One region of the Microbacterium sp. UBA3394 genome, then DNA from elsewhere that is predicted to be linked to it. Evidence: predicted binding sites of a transcription regulator. Region 1 holds the regulator's gene; the other holds the start of a gene.

The links. Region 1 encodes HrcA, which represses chaperone genes, less so after heat shock. Its sites were predicted from a motif close to TTNGCACTCGNNNNNNNCGAGTGCNAA; they were not measured.
Region 2: a site for HrcA is predicted at 2,321-2,347, ahead of groES (co-chaperone GroES). Genes of this name have one in related genera too.

The regions. Positions count from the first base shown of each region.
Region 1 covers NZ_DEPK01000002.1:4,388-11,566, forward strand. The annotation lists gene B4E30_RS00040 (PhoH family protein) at 1-960, opposite strand, end outside; gene B4E30_RS00045 (HIT domain-containing protein) at 917-1,264, opposite strand; gene B4E30_RS00050 (16S rRNA (uracil(1498)-N(3))-methyltransferase) at 1,311-2,045, opposite strand; gene dnaJ (molecular chaperone DnaJ) at 2,049-3,170, opposite strand; gene hrcA (heat-inducible transcriptional repressor HrcA) at 3,220-4,263, opposite strand; gene hemW (radical SAM family heme chaperone HemW) at 4,363-5,580, opposite strand; gene B4E30_RS00070 (DUF1990 family protein) at 5,600-6,250, opposite strand; gene lepA (translation elongation factor 4) at 6,302-7,179, opposite strand, start outside.
Region 2 covers NZ_DEPK01000166.1:291-7,469, forward strand. The annotation lists partial or broken gene B4E30_RS09775 (hypothetical protein) at 1-66, opposite strand, end outside; gene B4E30_RS09780 (Hsp70 family protein) at 82-2,103, opposite strand; gene groES (co-chaperone GroES) at 2,431-2,727, shown strand; gene rarD (EamA family transporter RarD) at 2,996-3,889, shown strand; gene B4E30_RS09795 (metal-sensitive transcriptional regulator) at 3,899-4,216, opposite strand; gene B4E30_RS09800 (heavy metal translocating P-type ATPase) at 4,213-6,432, opposite strand; gene B4E30_RS09805 (heavy-metal-associated domain-containing protein) at 6,432-6,653, opposite strand; partial or broken gene B4E30_RS09810 (ABC transporter substrate-binding protein) at 7,018-7,179, shown strand, end outside.

The sequences.
Region 1 (7,179 bases):
CCCCACCAAGGTGTGGCGCACGACGTCCTCGCTGGTGAGGTGGGAGAAGTGGATGTCGTCCACGTCACCGAGGACGCGCGTGACCAGCCGCAGACCCGAGGCGCCCTGGGGAAGGTCGACCTGCGTGATGTCGCCGGTCACGACCATGCGGGTGCCGAAGCCGAGACGGGTGAGGAACATCTTCATCTGCTCGGGCGTGGTGTTCTGCGCCTCGTCGAGCACCACGAACGAGTCGTTGAGCGTACGTCCGCGCATGTACGCCAGCGGCGCCACCTCGATGGTGCCGGTCGCCATGAGCTTCGGCACGATCTCGGGATCCATCATCTCGTTCAGGGCGTCGTACAGCGGGCGCAGATACGGATCGATCTTGTCCGTCAGGGTGCCGGGGAGGAACCCCAGGCGCTCCCCCGCCTCGACCGCGGGCCGCGTGAGGATGATGCGGCTGACCTCCTTGCGGTGAAGCGCCTGCACGGCCTTCGCCATCGCCAGGTAGGTCTTGCCCGTTCCGGCCGGGCCGATGCCGAAGACGATCGTGTTCTCGTCGATGGCGTCGACGTACGCCTTCTGCCCGAGGGTCTTCGGACGGATGACCTTCCCCCGCGACGACAGGATCTGCTCGCCGAGCACCTCGGACGGTCGCATGCCGCCGTCGGCACGCAGGATGCGGCTGCTCGAGGACACGTCGGTCGGTGCCATGTCGTGGCCGGCTCGGGTCATGGCGAGGAGCTCGTCGACGAGCGTGCGCGCCGACGCGACGGCGCCGGCTCCGCCCGTGAGCGTGATCTCGTTGCCGCGCACGTGCACATCCACCTCCGGGTGCTCGCGCTCGACGACTCGCAGCAGACGGTCCTGCGGGCCGAGAAGCTGCACCATCGCGACGCCGTCCGCGTAGACGCGGTCGACGGTGGGTTCCTGTTCAGGCACCGAGGGTCTTCTCCTCCAACTGTCCGGCGAGCACATGGGCGTGCACGTGGAAGACGGTCTGCCCGGCCGCAGCGCCGGTGTTGAACACGAGCCGGAACTGGCCGTCCGCGTGCTCGTCGGCGACCGTGCGGGCCAGTCCGACCACCTCGGCGAGCAGTGCGGGGTCGCCTTCGGCCAGTTCGACGACATCGCGGTACCGCTCGGTCTTCGGGATCACGAGCAGGTGAACCGGCGCCTGCGGTGCGATGTCGCGGATCGCGAAGGCGTTGTCGGTCTGGGCGATGATCTCCGCGGGGATCTCGCCACGCAGGATGCGGGTGAAAACAGACGATTCCGTCATACCGCGAGTCTATCGGCGCCCGCCGCCGCCGCGGCGTGAGGTCCGGTCACCAGCGGTGCATCGCCGCACTGGCCAGCGCAAGCGCGGCGGGTCCGGCGGTGGAGGTGCGCAGCACATTCTCCCCGAGTCGCACCGGCCGCGCTCCGGCCGACCGCAGCCGATCGACCTCCTCGGGCGTCACCCCGCCCTCCGGTCCGACGATCACGAGCACGTCGGTGGTGTCCTGCGGGTCGAAGGAGACGCCGGTGAGCGGGTCGGCGGCGTCGGGGACGAGCACGAGCAGTCGCGCGTGCTCCGCGCGCGCCGCGAGGTCGGCGGTCGACACCGGGGCGGTCACCTCGGGGATCCAGGCGCGGTGCGCCTGCTTGGCCGCTTCCCGCACGATCGACGACCAGCGCGCACGGCCCTTCTCGATCTTCGCGCCCTGCCAGCGGGAGACGCTGCGCGAGGCCTGCCACGGAATGATCGCATCCGCACCGATCTCGGTGGCGGCCTGCACGGCGAGCTCGTCCCTGTCGCCCTTCGCGAGCGCCTGCACCAGCACGAGTCGCGGAGCGGCCGCGGGCACCGTCCGCCGGTGCGTGATGACGACGGTCACCCGCTGCGGCGACACCTCGGCGACCTCACCCGACAGCCACGCGCCGCGGCCGTCGCCGACGGTCACGGCCTCACCGACGCGCACCCGACGCACGGCGGCGGCGTGATGCGCCTCGGGCCCCGTGAGCACGACCTCGTCACCGTCGAGCGCGGTGCCCCCGTCGACGACGAAGTGCAGCGGCATCGGTCAGCCGTTCCGGAGGCGGTCCCGCAGCCTCGCGAACAGGCCCTGGTGGAATTCCGCGAGCTTGGGCGCGGGCGCTTTCGTCCGCTTGGCGAAGTCCTCGATGAGCGCCCGCTCCTTGTGGTCCAGGCGGGTCGGGGTCACGACGTGCACTCCGACGCGGAGGTCGCCCCGCTGGCTGCCGCGCAACGGGGTGATGCCCCGCCCCTTGATGGTCAGGACATCGCCCGCCTGCACACCCGGCCGGATCTCCAGGTCGACCGTGCCGTCGAGGGAATCGATGGTCGTCGTCGTGCCGAGGACGGCATCGGGCATCGACACCTCCAACGTCGCCAGCAGGTCGTCCCCCTCGCGGCTGAAGGTCTCGTGGTCCTTCACCGACACCTCGATGTAGAGGTCGCCGTTGGGGCCACCGGCCTGTCCCACCTCTCCCGAACCGGGGAGCTGCAGCCGCAGGCCGGTCTCCACGCCCGCGGGGATGTCGAGGGACACGTTGCGACGCGCCCGAACCCGCCCCTGCCCCTGGCAGGTCGCGCACGGGTAGGGGATGGTCGTTCCGTAACCCTGGCACACCCGGCACGGCGCGTTCGTCACGACATTGCCGAGCAGGCTCCGCACCTGCTGCTGGACGTGGCCCGAGCCGTGGCAGATGTCGCACGTGACCGGCTGCGTGTTCGGCTGGCAGCAGGAGCCGTCGCAGGTCTCGCACAGCACGGCCGTGTCGACCTCGATGTCGCGGTGGACGCCGAACACGACGTCGCCGAGATCGAGCGTGACGCGCACGAGCGCATCCTGTCCCCGCTCACGCCGGGAGCGGGGACGCGGACCTCGCGATCCGCCGCCGCCCGCGGCACCGAAGAACGTCTCGAAGATGTCGCCGAAGGATCCGAATCCGGCGGCGCCACCACCGCCGAACGGCGAGTCGCCGCCCATGTCGTAGCGTGCTCGCTGATCGGGATCGCTCAGCACGTCGTACGCGTGCGTCACCGACTTGAACCGCTCAGCGGCGTCATCCCCCGGGTTCACGTCGGGGTGCAGCTCCCGCGCCAGTCGCCGATAGGCCTTCTTGATCTCGTCGGGGCTCGCGTCTCGCGAGACACCCAGCACTTCGTAGTGGTCAGCCACGTTCGCCTTCCCACCCGTGTCGCCACGGGATCGTCTGTGTTCGAGCGCCTCAGCGGGCGCCTTCGTCTTCTTCGAGCAGCCGCGACAGGTAGCGCGCCACCGCGCGCACCGATGCGAGGTTGCTCGGATAGTCCATGCGAGTCGGCCCGAGCACGCCGACACGCGCCCGGGCACCGGACGCGTCGTACTCGCCCGCGACGACCGACGCCTCCGCGAGACCGAAGGGCTCGTTCTCGCGTCCGATGCTCGCGGCGAGACCGTGCTCGTCGGCCACCATCTCGCCCATGAGGCGCATGAGCGTCACCTGCTCCTCGATCGCCTCGAGCAGCGGATAGATGCTTCCGCGGAAATCCGACTCGCGCCGTGCGAGATTGGCCGTTCCCGCCATCACGAGTCTGTCCTGCCGGAATTCGTCGAGTTCCTCCGCCACGATCATCGCGATCACATCGATCACAGCGTCATCGGGCGAGCGGTGGTCGCCTCCAGCCGAAGCAAGGCGTTCGGCGATCGCGTGTGCACCGTCCCGGATGGGGCGGCCGACGATGAGATCGGCGATCGCCGCCCGCAGGCGCACGATCTCATCCTCGGCGGGATCGCGCGGGAGGAAGACGAGCCGCTGCGACACGCGGCCGGTGTCGGTGACGATCACAACGAGCATGCGCCCCGCATCCAGCCCGACCAGCTCGATGTGGGACACATGCGCCTGGGCGAAGGAGGGATACTGCACGATGGCGACCTGGCCGGTCAGCTGGGTCAGCGCCCGGACCGTGCGCACCATGAGGTCGTCGAGATCTCCCGGCGCTTCGAGGAAGGCGGCGATGGCCGTCCGCTGCGCGGGCGAGAGCGGACGAACCTCGGCGAGGTGGTCGACGAAGACGCGGTATCCCTTGTCGGTGGGAATCCGGCCGGACGAGGTGTGCGGTGCCGCGATGAGGTCTTCGTCCTCGAGCATCGCCATGTCATTGCGGATCGTGGCGGCCGACACCCCGAAGGCGTGACGCTCGACGATCGACTTGCTGCCGACCGGCTCGCGCGTCTCGACGTAGTCCTGCACGATCGCGCGGAGGACTTCCAGTCCGCGTGCGCTGACCATGGATCCTCCCGCATACGTGTCCGGCGTGCACTGGCACTCGTCTCGAGTGAGTGCCAATTCTATCGCGCCGACCGTCGGAGCGCGCGTCGGGCCCGCCCGTCAGTCCGTGAGGGCGCGCACGACGGCGTCGGCGAGCAGCCGGCCGCGAAGGGTGAGCACGATCGTGCCGCCGATCGCGCTCGCCCCATCGATCAGGCCGTCGGCGATGAGCCCCGGCACCGCGCCGCGCCGGTCGCGGGGCACGAGGGCGATCGGGAGCCCCTCGCGGATACGCGAACGCAGCAGCACGGTCTCGAGGTCCCGCGAGGAACGGTCCGGTCGCTCGCGTCCGGCCGCGGGAGACGACCCCTCGCTCAGCCGCGCGGCGTAGGCGGCGGGGTGCTTGACGTTCCACCAGCGGAGGCCGCCGATGTGGCTGTGCGCCCCGGGCCCGAACCCCCACCAGTCCGTACCCCGCCAATAGGCGAGGTTGTGCCTCGACCGGTCGGATTCCCGCCGTGCCCAGTTGGAGACTTCATACCACTCCAGCCCCGCCACAGCGAAGGCCGTCTCGGCGGCCTCGTACATGTCCGCCTGCAGGTCGTCGTCGGGTGCCGGCACCTCGCCGCGCCGGATCTGGCGCGCGAGCTTGGTGCCGTCCTCGATGATCAGGGCGTAGGCGGAGATGTGGTCGGGCTCCAGGGCGACCGCAGCGTCGACCGAGCGCGACCAGTCCGAGAGGCTCTCCCCCGGCGCGCCGTAGATCAGGTCGACGCTCACGCCCAAACCCGCGGCGCGCGCGGCGGCCACGGCCTGGCCGACGTTCTCCGGGCGGTGCGTGCGATCCAGAGCGGCCAGCACGTGCGGGACCGCAGACTGCATGCCGATCGACATGCGGGTGACGCCCGCGTCGGCGAGCTCGTCGACGACGGCGGAGGTGACCGTGTCGGGATTGGCCTCGACGGTCACCTCCGCGCCCTTCGCGATCCCGAAGGTGTCTCGGATCCCCTCGAGCATGCGAGCGAGGTCGCCGGCTGGCAGGAGGGTCGGGGTCCCGCCGCCGAAGAACACCGTCGACGCCTCCCGCAACGGCCCGCGATGGGCCAGAACGCGTCCTGCGAGCCGCACCTCCTCCGCGAGCGTGTCGGCGTACGCGTCCTGCCGCGCACCGCGCAGCTCCCCGGCCGTATAGGTGTTGAAATCGCAGTATCCGCAGCGCACGCGACAGAACGGCACGTGCAGATACGCGCCGAAGACGGTCTCGCCGTCGAGGACGAGATCATCGGGCAGCATCCCGTCCGCGGGAGCGGGATCACCGAGAGGAAGCGCAGCGCCCATCAGCGCGCTCGATCCGCACTCACGCGGGCGTCGTGTAGAGCGGCGAGATCGCCCGCAGATAGCGCGTGAAGAGTTCGCGACGCCGGCGGCGCGTCAGGGCGGGGATCAGTCGGTACAGCGTCGCGCGCGGCGCATCGAAGGCTCGGACGGTGAACCAGACTTCGTCGTTGTCGTGCCATTCGATCATGAAGGACTCCTCGCCGCTGACGACCGAGCCGCCCACCGTGCCGAGGGCGAAGCCGATCCGTCGCGGCTCCTCCACCGCGAAGATCACCCGGAGTTCCGCGTCGACGCTCATGCCCGCGACTCGGCCGGCGAGCCGGATGGAGGTGCCCGCACCGACGAACGGGGTGCCGTCGGTGTCGAACCGCTGATCCGCCTCGGTGCGACTGGGTGCGATCGGTGCACCCTCGGCATCGAAGCTCACGCCCGAGTACATCGGCCCGGGCGCGGGGCGCACATCGCTGAGGGTGAGTCCCGACCCGCGCTGCGCCGTCCATGACAGCAGCGATTCGCCCGCGCTGCGGAAGCGCGACTCCCCCGATCCGATCCGCCACGCCTGCTCGGCGGGGATGCTCCGCTCCGGCGGGAAGTGCATGAGGTCAGGCGCCTGCGTCGCCCCGACGGCTGCGTAGTCGACCGTGTCGTCCTTGAAGGTTCCGCGGCGCATGTGTCGAGCCTACCGATCCGCTCCCGAGCATCCGGTGAGTGCCGGAAGCTCCTACTTCTTCGTCTCGACGTCACCGGACAGCGCGGCGATGAACGCCTCCTGGGGCACTTCGACGCGACCGACCATCTTCATGCGCTTCTTGCCCTCCTTCTGCTTCTCCAGCAGCTTGCGCTTGCGGGAGATGTCGCCGCCGTAGCACTTGGCCAGCACGTCCTTGCGAATGGCGCGGATGTTCTCCCGGGCGATGATGCGCGCCCCGATGGCCGCCTGGATCGGCACCTCGAACTGCTGGCGGGGAATCAGCTTGCGCAGCCTCTCGGTCATCATCGTGCCGTAGCCGTACGCCTTCTCCCGATGCACGATCGAGCTGAACGCATCGACCTTCTCGCCCTGCAGGAGGATGTCGACCTTCACCAGGTCGGCGGTCTGCGAACCGGCCGGCTCGTAGTCGAGACTCGCGTATCCCTGTGTCTTCGACTTCAGCTGATCGAAGAAGTCGAAGACGATCTCCCCCAGCGGCATGTTGTAGCGCAGCTCCACGCGGTCCTCACTGAGGTAGTCCATTCCGAGCAGCGAGCCGCGCCTGGCCTGGCAGAGCTCCATCACGGTTCCCACGTAGTCCTTGGGGAGCAGGATCCCGACCTTGACGACCGGCTCCGAGACCTCTGCGACACGCCCGTCGGGATACTCGCTCGGATTCGTGACGGTGACCGTCTCACCCGTGTCGGTCATCACGTCGTACGTCACCGAGGGTGCCGTGGTGATGAGGTCGAGTCCGAACTCGCGCGTGAGCCGCTCGGTGATGATCTCCAGATGCAGCAGTCCGAGGAACCCGCAGCGGAAGCCGAATCCGAGGGCCACCGAGGTCTCCGGCTCATACTGCAGAGACGCATCGGAGAGCTTCAGCTTGTCGAGCGCCTCGCGCAGAT
Region 2 (7,179 bases), on a different contig from region 1:
GAGCGCGTGGGCAGCCCGGGGAAGCATCTCTACCGTCGGATCGGTGGTCTCGGTGAGCCTGTTCACTATCGCCCCCGCACGCTACTCAGCCGTCACCGTCGTATCGGACGGGCTGGGGCTGGGCGACGTGGGGGGAGTCGTCTCGGTCTGCGTTTCTGAGGGCGCGGGGTCGGGTGCCGTCGAGGTCGACGCGGTGGGTTCCGGCTCGCTCGTCGGCTCGGGCTCCTGCGTCGGGGTCGTCTGATCCGGCGTCGGGTCGGTCGTCGGCGACGGGTCCGTCGTCGGCTCGGTCGGGGTCGGGTCCGGCTCCTGCGTCGGAGTGGTCGACGGTGTCGAGGGCGAGGGCGTCGACGGGGTGGTCGGCGTCGGTGTCGATGTGGTCGGAGGCGTCGACGGCGTGGTCGTCGACCCGCCGGATCCGGACGAGCCGGTCGATCCGGTGGAGCCGCTGGACCCGGACGAACCGCTCGAGCCCGACGACCCGCTCGACCCCGTCGATCCGCTGGATCCCGAGGACTTCGGCGGCGCCGACTTCGACGGCGACGTGCGCCCCTGCGTGGCACTCGAGGAGGAGGACGATGACTTCGGTGTGGTGCGGGTGTTGTGCACCATCGGGTTGCTGCGCGGTGTGGTCCAGCCGCCGGTGTCCGCCTTCGGCCGGGGCGCGGCCTTGACCGCATCGGCAGCACCCGGTTCCTCACCGGCCGCCTCGGGCTCACTCGTCTCGCTGACCGCCTGCGAGGACGCGGTCAGCTCCATGCCGAGCCACTCGCTCAGCGACTGCTGGCTCGAGCCGGCGGCGAGGGTGCTGTTGCCGAGTCCGGTCGCGTTCGCGAGCACGAGGCCGCTCGCGAGCACGAGCGCGCCCGCTGCGGACGCCGCGATCGGGATCGCCCGAGACCGGCGAGCGGGAAGCGGCGTGGGTGCCTCGGCGACATCGGCCGCCTCGGCGACGGGGGCGTCGTCGACCAGTGCCGCGGCGGACCCGGCCGGCAGCAGGGCGAGACCCGCGCCGATCTCGGCGGCCGGTGCGATGGCCCGCGCTGCGCCGAGGGCGATCGAGGACTTCGGATCGGCATCGATCGCGATCGGACGGTCGAAGCGCTCGGAGAGCATCTGCGCGACGAGCGGGATGCGAGATGATCCGCCGACGAGCAGGATGCTCTCGACGTCGTCGGGAGTGAGACCGGCGGCTTCGAGCGTGTCTTCGAGCGTGTCGGCCGTGCGCTCCACCGACGGCGCGATCATGTCCTCGAACTCCGCACGGGTCAGGCGAACGCTCGCCGCGCCCGTGGGCAGGAGCACCGGGATCGTCACGTCGGAGTCGAACGAGAGCGCCTCCTTGGCGTCGACGCACTCCCGGCGCAGCTGCGACAGCGCCAGCCGCATGTCGGCGTCGTCGGACTGCAGGTCGGCTGCGGTCACGCCCGCAGCGCGGAGCACGTGGCGGAGCACCTCGTCGTCGAAGTCGGCGCCACCGAGGTCGTCGATTCCCGACGCGCTGCCGAGGGGCGCGAACCCGCCGTCGTCGGACTTGCGGAGGATGACGGAGTCGAACGTGCCGCCGCCGAGGTCGTAGACGGCGAGCGAGCGGCCCGGCTCCAGAACCCGGCCGGCTTCGTACTGCCGTGCGGCCGCTTCGGGTTCGGTGATCAGCGACACCTCGCCGACCTCGGCGCGGCCCAGCGCGGTGCGGATCAGGCCCAGCCGGTGGGAGCCCCACCCGGTCGGGTGGGTGAGCATGGTGCCCTCGGGTGACGAGCCCTCGCGCTCGACGACGGCCTCGATGACCGAGGCGACGGTGTGCGCATAGAGCTGCTCGGGCGGAAGAGTCCGCCCCGCCACCGACAGCGGAACGTCGTCGCCGATGCTGCGCTTGAACTCGCGCACGAGCCGCTCGGGCTGGCTGATGCCGCGTCGTTCGGCGGCGTCTCCGAAGAGCAGGCCGTCAGCGGTGACGAACACCGATGACGGAGCACTGTCGGTGCTGCGTCCGAGCGGAAAGCTTCGGGTGTCGAGTGTGGTGTCGGGAGCGGACCGTGCGGTCGCTGCCGCCGTCCTGCTCGTACCGACGTCGATACCCAGAAAATACGCCGTTGCCATGATCCCCCCACGGATCGGGCGCGAGCTGGCGAGAGCTCGTGATTACCCCAGTTGTTCCCAGTGTCCCAGTGCAGCAGACGAGGAGCGATCACGGTGGCGAACGCCGTCGTCTGCATCCGATGCCAGGTCACCCAGCTGACCCGGTCTCGGTGTTGTCATCGTACACACACATGAGGGGAGACGGCCAGGGCCGTGCTGATACGTGTCGATCGTAAATCTGGCACTCGCGTTGCAAGAGTGCCAGCGCTTCCCTAGACTTGCGTTAGCACTCTCACTCCGAGTTTGCTAACGAGTCTTGACGTCTCATAGGAAAGCAGAGGTAGACCCGTGTCGGTTTCCATCAAGCCGCTCGAGGACCGCATCGTCATCACGCAGGTCGAGGCCGAGCAGACCACGTCCAGCGGTCTGGTCATCCCCGACACCGCCAAGGAGAAGCCCCAGGAGGGCGAGGTCGTGGCGGTCGGTCCCGGTCGCATCGACGACAACGGCAACCGTGTCCCGGTCGACGTCGCCGTCGGCGACCGCGTGATCTACAGCAAGTACGGCGGTACCGAGGTCAAGTTCGGTGCCGATGAGTACCTCGTGCTGTCGGCGCGCGACGTTCTGGCGGTCGTCGTCCGCTGAGACACCCCGCTTGACGAAGGGCTCGGATGCTTCGGCATCCGAGCCCTTTTCGCTGCCGCAACCGGGCGCGGCAGGTCGGGACTACGATGAACCGGTGAACCTCGACGCGCCCGAGCCCCCCGGGGGAGCCGGCGACGCCGACGAGGCAGCACGAGACGCCCCCGACCTGGGGGAGACCGCGCTCGTGACCGCGGGCGTCGGCGTTCCGTCGTCCGCCGACGCAGGCGCCTCGCCGCCGGACGCCTCGCGAGAGCGAGCGTGGGGCGGCGTGTACACGTTCGTCGCGTACCTCCTGTGGGGGTTCCTGCCGCTGTACTTCCTCGCGCTCGCACCCACCGGGCCGTGGGAGGTCGTCGCGTGGCGCATCCTGCTGTCGCTGGTGTTCTGCGCGATGCTGCTGACCGTCACGCGCACGTGGCCTCGGCTGGTGGCGATCCTCCGGCAGCGACGTCTCGTCGGCTGGACGGTGGTGGCGGGCCTGCTCATCTACGTCAACTGGCAGGTGTTCCTCATCGCGACCCTGACCGGGCACGTGATCGAGACGAGTCTCGGATACTTCATCAATCCGATCCTGACCGTGCTCCTGGGCGTCCTCATCCTCCGGGAGCGGCTGCGTGTCACGCAGTGGATCGCGCTCGGCATCGCGGCCGCCGCGGTCGGGGTGATCGTGGCGGGCTACGGTGCGTTCCCGTGGATCGCACTGTCGCTGGCGACATCCTTCGGACTGTACGGGCTCGTCAAGAAGCAGATCGGCCCCTCCGTCGACGCGGTGAGCGGGCTCACGCTCGAATCGCTCTGGCTCACCCCGGTCGCCATCATCCAGCTGATCGCGGTGGGGGTGACGGCCGGTCTCACACTCGGCACGGCCGGAGCCGTGCACACCGTGCTGCTGCTTCTGGCGGGGGTGATGACGGCGACGCCCCTGCTGCTGTTCGCCGCGGGCGCGCGCCGGGTTCCGCTGACCGTCATCGGCCTCCTGCAGTTCGTCGCCCCCATCCTGCAGTTCACGATCGGGGTGTGGATCCTGCAGGAGCCCATGCCGCCGGAGCGCTGGATCGGCTTCGCGCTGGTCTGGGCGGCGCTGGTGATCCTGTCGGCGGACTCCGTGTCGGCCGCGCGCCGGTCGCGCCGCACGGTGTCGGACGTGGCCGACTTCACGTAACGGAGCGCGTCACCGCACGAGGCGCGCGATGGCCTGCGATGCCTCCGCGATCTTCTCCTCGGCCTCGGGGCCTCCGGCTCGCGCGGCGTCGACCACGCAGTGACGCAGGTGGTCGTCGAGGAGCCCCAGCGCCACGGTCTCCAGCGCGCTGGTGAGGGCGCTGATCTGCGTCAGGATGTCGATGCAGTAGCGCTCATCCTCGACCATCGTGCGGATGCCGCGCGCCTGCCCCTCGATCCGCTTCAGGCGATTGAGGTAGCGGGCCTTGTCGCTGATGTAGCCGTGGTGGGCGTGCGCGCCGTCGGTGATCGGGGCGGTGTCGGTCATCGGGACTCCTTCGGTGTCGGTGCGGTCGCGCGGAAGCGGCGCAGCAGCAGGCTGTTGCCGACGACGAAGACGCTGGAGAACGCCATCGCGGCCCCGGCGATCATCGGGTTCAGCAGGCCCAGGGCGGCCAGGGGGATCGCGGCGGTGTTGTAGGCGAACGCCCAGAACAGATTGGTCTTGATCGTACGCAGGGTCGCGCGCGACAGTCGCAGCGCGTCGACGGCGGCGAGCAGGTCTCCGCGAACCAGGGTGAGATCGGATGCGGCGATCGCGGCATCGGTCCCGGTGCCCATGGCGATGCCGAGGTCGGCCTGCGCGAGGGCGGCGGCATCGTTGACCCCGTCGCCGACCATCGCGACGACCCGTCCCTCGCTCTGAAGCGCGTTGATCGTGTCGACCTTGCCTTCCGGCAGGACCCCGGCTGAGACACGCTCGATGCCCACCTCGGCGGCGACGCGTCGAGCAACGGACTCGCCGTCGCCGGTGAGCAGCACCGGCTCGAGGCCGAGCGCGCGCAGGCGCTGCACCGCCTCCGCGCTGGTGGGCTTCACGCCGTCGGCGAGCGAGATGGCGCCGCGGGCCGCGCCATCCCATGCCACGTGCACGGTCGTGAGGCCCTCGGTGTCTGTCTCGATCGGTGTGACCGCCCAGGAGCGCAGGAACGACGCGCTGCCCACCAGCACCGCACGTCCGTCGACGACGGCCGAGACGCCGGACCCGGCGGTCGCCCGGAACGCATCGATCATCGGGAGCGGTCCGTTCCGCCGGCCGGCCGCGACGATCGCCAGGGCGAGCGGGTGCTCGGAGGCGTCTTCCACGGCGGCGGCGACGCGGAGCACCTCGTCGGCGTCCTCCCCGGTCGCTGCCGTGACGTCGATGACCGACATGCGTCCGGTGGTCACGGTGCCCGTCTTGTCGAGCGCGATGGTGTCGACCCGGCGGGTCGACTCGAGCACCTCGGGGCCGGTGATGAGAATGCCGAGCTGGGCGCCGCGGCCGGTGCCGACCATGAGGGCGGTCGGGGTGGCGAGTCCGAGCGCGCAGGGGCAGGCGATGATGAGCACCGCCACGGCGGCCGTGAACGCGGCCTGCGCGGAGCCGCCGAGCACGAGCCACGCGACGAGGGTGATGACCGAGATCCCGATCACGACCGGAACGAACACCGCCGACACCCGGTCGGCCAGGCGCTGCACATCCGCTTTGCGAGATTGCGCGTCCTCGACGAGGCGCGCCATCTGGGCCAGCTGCGTGTCCGACCCCACGCGCGTCGCCTTCACCACCAGGCGCCCACCCGTGTTGAGGGTCGCGCCGACGACCGCGTCGCCGGGGGAGACGTCGACCGGCACCGACTCTCCGGTGACGAGGGCGGCGTCGATGCTGCTGGTGCCCGAGGTCACGACCCCGTCCGTCGCCACCTTCTCACCGGGACGCACGATGAATTCGTCGCCGACCCGAAGGGACGTGATCGGCACGCGCATCTCGACGCCGTTGCGCAGCACGGCGGCGTCCTTGGCGCCGAGCTGCAGGAGGGTTCGCAGGGCGTCGCCGGACCGCCGCTTGGCACGGACTTCGGCGAAGCGGCCCGCGAGGAGGAACATCGTCACGCCCGCTGCGACCTCGAGGTAGACCGCCGGTCCGCTCGACGCGCTGAACCAGACGAAGCCGTGCGTCATGCCGATCATGCCCGCGTCGGTGAACAGCAGCGCGTACAGCGACCACAGTGTCGCGGCTGTCACCCCGAGCGAGATCAGGGTGTCCATGGTCGCCGCGCCGTGCCGCAGATTGATCACTGCGGCGCGGTGGAACGGCCATGCCGCCCACGTCACCACGGGGAGCGCAAGAGCGAGCGAGGCCCACTGCCATCCCGGAAACTGCCATGCCGGCACCATCGACAGCGCAATGACGGGCACGGCCAGGGTGATCGCGACGAGGAGCCGCGTGCGCAGCGCGCGCGCATCCGCGTCATCGGAGGATCGCTCGGGCGCCGGCACCGATGCGTCGTAGCCGGTGCGCTGCACTTCGGCGATGAGCGCTTCGGGCGTGAGACCGGATGCCGACTCGACGTGCGCGCGTTCGGTGGCGTAGTTGACCGACGCCGTGACGCCGTCCAGGCGGTTGAGGCGCTTCTCGATGCGGGCGGCGCACGACGCGCACGTCATGCCCTGGATGTCGAGGTCGACGCGCGAGGGCGCGGCCTCGGCGGCCGACGCGGACATCAGGCGCGGACTGCGGAGTAGCCGGCCTCGTCGACCGCGGCGATCACATCGGCATCGGCCGGGACGGCGCCGTCGGTGGCGATCGTGAGGCGCCCCGACGCCGCGCTCACGTCGACGCGGGTCACGCCCGGCACGCGCGAGACTTCGTCGGTGACGGCGCGCTCGCAGTGCCCGCAGGTCATGCCCGTCACGAGGTAGTCGATGGTGGTCTCGGCGCTCATGGTGCCTCCTGTCGCGGTCGTTCGCCGGAGATGCCGGCTGTTGGTGGAACACGATACCCCCTATGGGTATTCCGCGGGTCTGCGTTTCGTCTCGGCGCTGCGCTCCTCGCTCAACGACCGGGGTGGGTGGCAGTTCCTCCCGGTCCTCCCCTCCCGATCCTCCCCTTCCGGTCGTTGAGCGAGCGCAGCGAGACGAAACGTGGCCTCCTTCCTGTGCCGTCGTTGCCGGATCGTGACCTCCTCGCGCCTCCCGTTACAGATCGTTAACGAACGGCAACATCGCAGAGACGTCGGCGCGACTAGGTTGTGATCACTGGGTGGGCGCCCGAGCCTTCCCGCGAAAACACACACAGCAAGGAGCAACATGAGCGTCATCACACGTTCGCGCGCGACCACTCTCGGCGGCCTGGCCGTCTTCGGTGTGAGCGCTCTCGTCCTGGCGGGTTGTGCCGGGGGAGGCAGCGACGACAGCGGCGACAGCGGCGATGCGGCCGGTCCCGTCGAAGACATGACCCTGACGATCGGA